Regions from separate parts of the Hathewaya limosa genome, predicted to be linked through region 1. Evidence: riboswitches for the same ligand, from Rfam matches in the RefSeq annotation. Region 1 holds a riboswitch; the other holds the start of a gene.
The links. A riboswitch is a leader RNA that binds a small molecule or an ion and turns the genes downstream of it on or off. The one in region 1 is predicted to bind cobalamin.
Positions count from the first base shown of each region.

Region 2: another riboswitch for cobalamin. It lies ahead of QOZ93_RS08525 (ABC transporter substrate-binding protein); the one in region 1 lies ahead of QOZ93_RS11305 (ABC transporter substrate-binding protein).

Region 1 covers NZ_JAUSWN010000021.1:36,382-39,605, reverse strand. The annotation lists gene QOZ93_RS11315 (alpha/beta hydrolase) at 1-541, shown strand, start outside; gene QOZ93_RS11310 (hypothetical protein) at 525-689, shown strand; cobalamin riboswitch at 883-1,058, shown strand; gene QOZ93_RS11305 (ABC transporter substrate-binding protein) at 1,259-2,713, shown strand; gene QOZ93_RS11300 (FecCD family ABC transporter permease) at 2,782-3,224, shown strand, end outside.
Region 2 covers NZ_JAUSWN010000013.1:47,696-50,919, reverse strand. The annotation lists gene pepV (dipeptidase PepV) at 1-1,295, shown strand, start outside; cobalamin riboswitch at 1,572-1,750, shown strand; gene QOZ93_RS08525 (ABC transporter substrate-binding protein) at 1,864-2,892, shown strand; gene QOZ93_RS08520 (FecCD family ABC transporter permease) at 2,977-3,224, shown strand, end outside.

The DNA.
Region 1 (3,224 bases):
AGGAAAATATGTTTCATTAGGAGCTTTTGAAAAATATGATCTTTTAACAGCTGTTGATTTTGCTAAAAATAATAAGCACTCTCAAAAAATAGGACTAATTGGGTGGTCTATGGGAGCTGTAACTTCAATTTTAGCTGGAGCAGAAACAAAAAATGTACAAGCTGTTATTGCAGACAGTCCTTTTTCTAATTTAAAAGATTACCTTAAAGAAAATCTACCTTATTGGTCAAATCTTCCTAATTTTCCTTTCACAAGAATTATATTAGCTATACTTCCTAAAATAGTAAAGGTTAATATTGAAGATGTAAATACTTTAAAAGCAGTTACACATTTTACAGATAAAGATTTACTTTTAATTCATAGTAAAGATGATAAAGCTATATCTTATAAAAACAGTGAAAAGCTATATGAAACTTGTAAGGATAATAAACATATGAAATTATGGCTTACTGAAAAGGCAGATCATATAAGATCATATAATTTATATAAAGATAAGTATGAAGAGAATATATTAAAGTTTTTAAATGATAAACTTAAATAGAAACCAAACTAAAAAAGCTATTTCTTTTAGAAAGTTAATTTTCTACAAAGGAATAGCTTTTATTTTATATGCTACTAAAAATTTAGTTTCTGTTACATTATTTCATGGAACTATAGATATTATATGCTATATACAGAATATATTTTAGAAATATAAAATTTTATATATTTTAAAATTTAACATAATAACTAATTTAAGTAGTATAAATTACAAAAACATTAAATAAAATTAAAAAAATATACAAATATAGTCTTACTAAAAAATAAATTTATAAAAATCTACAAAAAACATTGAAATATTGAAATATTAATACTATAATGTGAATTGTTTGATACAAAAATTTAATATTTTATGTTTTAGGTACCTTTTATAGGTATAATAGGGAAAATGGTGAAAATCCATTACAGCCCCCGCTACTGTAGACGGTTACAACATCAAAAATCCACTGGGTGAAACTGGGAAGGATGATGAAGGACATGCCGTAAGTCAGGAGACCTGCCTAAGATATTGTACATATAAATTTCGGAGGGAAATTCAAGTGTATCACAGTAAAATAATAATTATGCTATTAATATATTATGTAGGGTAGATGTAGGTAAATCGTAATTTTTAGTATAATGGCGTATTAAGTGGTGATATAAAAAAACTTCCGTTTTGCGGAAGTTTTTTTATTTATAAATTATAATGTTTATTATAAAACTTAAGGGGGAAAAGGTTGTGTTAAAATTCAACAAAAGGTTAAGCAAATTACTTGCATGTTTAGCTTTATGTACAGCCGTTAGTGTGGGTGCCATTGGATGTTCTTCAGCAAAGGATGAGTCTAAAAATGCTAAAGCAACTATGGTTGTAAATAATGAAAAAACATCAAGTACAGTAGAAACAAAAATAGATGGGGATAAGATTTTTGTTTCACTAAAAGGAACGACTGAATATTTTAAGGGAAACTTTAAATTAGATGGAAAAACAGCTACTGTAAAAATAGGTAATGATACAATAACTGTTAAAGCAGATAGCAAAGAAGCTACTGTTAACTCAGAAAAATTAGAGCTAAAAGAAAATTCGAAATATTCTGATGAAGATATATATGTACCAATTGAATTTTTAAATGATTCCATAGATGCTAGATTTACCTACAATAAAGAAGGTAAAAATTTAAGTATAAAAACTGAAATGCCTTTAAAATATACAAAAGCATTTAGTGTTAAATATCTTAAAGGTGGACTTAAAAAGGTTGTAGATGGAGATAATAGAACATTAATTTTAGTTCCTGAAGGAAAAGAAGTACCAAAGGAATATAAAAATGAAACTATAATAAAAACTCCAGTTAAAAAAGTTTTATTAGGTTCAACAACACAAGGATGTTTATTAAGAGCTATCGATGAGCTTCCAAGTGTTTGTGCTACAACATCAGATGCTAGTACATGGACTATAGAAGAGATAAAAAAAGGTATGGAAGATAAGAAAATTGAATTTGTTGGTAAAAGTTCAGCACCAGATTATGAAAAGATTTCAACTATAAAACCAGATTTAGCTGTAGTTTATAGTGGGCCTGCTGGAGAAACTAAACTTATAGATAAATTAAAGGAATTAAAAATAAACTACGTTGTAGATAATGAATATTTAGAAGAAGATCCATTTGGAAGAATGGAATGGGTTAAGTTAATGTCTGCATTCTATGATAAAGAAGAAGCTGCAGAAAAGTACTTTGAAGATTCTATAAAGAAAGTAGAAACTGCATCTAAAAGCATAGAAGGAAAAGAAAAACCAAAAGTAGTTTGGGCTTCAGTATTTAAAGGTCAAGTATATGTTCCAAAATCAGATTCATATGTAGCAAAAATGATTGAACTTGCAGGTGGAGATTATGTATTTAAAGATAAAAATCTTAAAGATACAAAAATAAGTTTAGAAGAATTATATAATGAAGCTAATAAAGCTGATGTGTTTATTTATTCTTCAACAAAGGATTGGAATCCATCACTTGAAGGTATAGTTAAAAAATCTCCAATTCTTAAAAAATTAAAGGTTGTAGAGGATAAAAAGGTTTGGTGTTTCCATCCTGATTATTGGCAATCAATAGATAAAACTGACGAGTTAATAGAGGATTTAATGAAAATATTTGTACCAGGTTCCGTAAAAGGTGATGTTAGACATTACATTAAATATGAAAAATAAATTATTTTTAAATAAGATAATGGGATATATTCTCATTATCTTATTTTATAAGCTACATAGGAGGAATTATGAAATTCGTTAAAAAATCTAAATTGAAATATAAAATAATCTTTTTAACACTTATTATAATAGGAATAATAACCTTTGGTTTTTGTATTGGATTAGGTTCTGTAAAAATTAAATTACCAGAGGTATTTAATATATTATTAAACAAAAATGCAGTAGATAATCCTTTTTATAATATTGTATGGGATATAAGATTTCCAAGGGCCTTAGCCGCTTTAATTGGTGGTTCAGCACTTGCTACAGCAGGATTATTACTTCAAATCTTTTTTAAAAATCCAATTGTAGAACCTTATGTTTTAGGTATATCCTCTGGTTCTACCTTAGCTGTAGGACTTGTGATTCTTGGAGGATTTACACTTGGATTTGAATCAGTTTCACCATTTGTCCTATTCATATCAGCTTTTATTGGTTCACTTATTGTTATGTGTATTGTAATTATATTTGC
Region 2 (3,224 bases), on a different contig from region 1:
ATGGTATGCCTTTTGGTGAAGGACCAGTAAAAGCTTTAGAACATGTATTAGAAGTTTCAAAAAAATTAGGCTTTAAAACAGTAAATGTAGATAACTATGTTGGATATGCAGAGTTTGGTACTGGTGAAGAATATATAACTGCACTTGGACATGTAGATGTAGTACCAGAGGGAGATGGATGGATTCATCCGCCATATGCAGCCGAAATACATGATGGAAAATTATATGGAAGAGGTGCTTTAGATGATAAAGGACCTATAATAGCAACATTATATGGTGCTAAGGCTATTATGGATTTAGGATTACCGATATCAAAAAGAATTAGAATTATATTTGGTACAAGTGAAGAAATTGGTAGTGATGAGTTAGAACGTTATTTAAAAAAAGAAAAACCTCCTGTTCTAGGATTCACTCCAGATGCTGAATATCCAATAATAAATGGAGAAAAAGGAATTGTTGATTTAGACTTAGTTAAATGTTTTAAGGAAAAACAAAATGGAGATGTAATTCTTAAACACATTAAAGGTGGTCAAGCAGGTAATGTAGTTGCAGATTATTGTGAAGCTTTAATAGAAACTAACAATCAACAAGAAATCACTGATAAATTAGAGAAATTTATAAAAGAAACATCTTATGAATTATCACTAGAAAAGAAAGAAAATGGCATATTAGTTAAAGCAAAAGGAATGGGAGCTCATGGAAGTACTCCTTGGCTTGGAAAAAATGCTATAATGCATTTAATTAAATTTTTAGCTGAAATAGAATTTTCAAGTAAAGAAATAAATCAATATATTGCTTTCTTAAATAATAATATTGGAACTGAAACTTCTGGTGAATCTTTTGGAATTTATTTAGAAGATAAAGTATCAGGAAAATTGGCATTTAATGTAGGTGTTATTAAAATGACAGAAGAAAGAGCTGATCTTACATTAAATATAAGACATCCAGTAACAAATAAACTTGATGATATGATGGATCCATTTAAGAAAAAAATAGAAGGTACTGATTTTACAATTGAAAATTTTGCATATCAAGCACCTTTATATTTTGAAGAAAGTCATCCACTTGTTAAAGCATTGCAAAAAGTTTATACAGAACAAACTGGTAAAGAAGCTACATTATTATCTATAGGTGGAGGAACATATGCAAAAGAAATTCCAAACACACTTGCATTTGGACCTATATTCCCAGGTGGAGAATCTACAATTCATCAAGCTAATGAATATATAAGAGTAGATAACTTAATATTAAATGCAAAAATATATGCACATGCATTATATGAGCTTGCGAAATAAAGATCTAATACACATGCATTATATGAGCTTGCGAAATAAAAGCTAATACATGTATTCATGATGTTGTTAAATAAAAATTTATGATCAAATAAATTATTAATCGCTATTATTTTAGATAAAATAATAGCGATTTTTGTTTAAGTAGTTATAAAAACTTATATATAGTTATATATAGGAAATTTTAAGATGAAAGTGCTATAATTTGTTGACAAGCATTTTTGTTTGAGATAAAATATCAATGTATTATAAGAATAATTGTAATATTTTATATAAAATTGAATACGAGATCATTAAGGTTCTTTTTAGATTAATAGGGAAGATGGTTAAAATCCATCACAGCCCCCGCTACTGTAAAAGTGGACGAACCCCTTGTATAAAACCACTGTGAAAATGGGAAGGTTAGGGTAGTAGGAAGAAACTTAAGTCAGGATACCTGCCTTAGTGAATGGAAATCTATACTTCGGAGGGAAGTACTAGTTTACTTTGTTACATTGTTATATTTAAACTAGCCATTCTTTCTATGACTAGTTTTTTTATTTATAAAAATAAGGGTGAGAAGGGGAAAAATATGAGGAATAAAAGATTAATTAGTTTAATATGTTCTTTAAGTATTGTTACTGTACTAATGAGTGGATGTGGGACTAAATCATCAGAAAGTAAGACTGAGGATAAAAAACAAAATGCACAAGTTGAACAAAAGCAAGAAAAGAAATCCAATTATCCAGTAGAAATTACTAATTATGATGAAGATGGTAATGAAGTAAAGGTAGTTTTTAAGGAAAAACCTAAAAAAGTTATAACAACTAATGAACCACCAACAGAATTATTATTAACACTAGGATTAGAGGATTGCATGATAGGTACATCATATTTAGATAATCCTATATTACCAGAATTAAAAGAAAAATATGATAAGATACCTGTATTATCTGAAAAGTATCCATCAAAAGAAGTTGTACTTAGCAAACAACCAGATTTACTTTTTGGTTGGTCAAGTGTATTTATGGATAAAAACTTAGGAACAGTTAAATCATGGAATGAAAGAGGCGTTAATACATTTATTCAAAGAAATTCAGGAATAATGAAAAAGGCAACTATTGAAAATGCATGTAAGGATATAAAAGATATAGGAAAAATATTCGATGTTGAAGATAAAGCAGAGAAATTAGTTAAAAAAATTGAAGATAGAGTAAAAGAAGTAGAGAATAAAACAAAAGGAAAAGAAAAACTTAAAGTGTTAATTGTGGAAGCTGGAGAAAATAATAAATATTATGCTTATAAAGAAAAATCTTTAGCAAGTGACATGGTAGAAAAAGTAGGCGGAATAAATGCAGCTCCAAAAGGTGGAGATTTAAGTGTAGAAAATATATTAAAAATAAATCCAGATGCAATAGTATTAATAAATTATGAAATGCAAAAATCAGACAATAAAGGATCAGATGAAATGAAAAAGAATAAGGCACTTCAAAAAGTAAATGCAATAAAAAATAATAAGGTAATAGATACACCTCTTGCAGAAACATATGCTGGTGGAGTAAGAATAATTAATGGATTAGATAGATTTGCTAAAGGTTTCTATCCAGATTTAATTAAATAGTCTAATTATTAAAGGGTGAATTAAGTGAACGAAACAAGTGCAGAAATAAAAAAATCCTTATATAAAGAAAAATGTAAGTTTATAATGATTTTAGCAGTATTAATTGTAGTTTTAATTTTTTCTATACTAATTTCTATAACACTAGGACAGGTTGATATAAAGCTTTCAGAAGTATTTAAGGTTCTTGTATATAATATTTTTAAGCTGCCAGGTGTAGAAAAAGTTAATAAACAAGTGGGAATGGCATATGAAATAATATGGCTTATTAGATTTCCAAGAGTACTTTTATCTTTTATAGTGGGTATGGGATTATCAGTAGTAGGGGTAGTTAT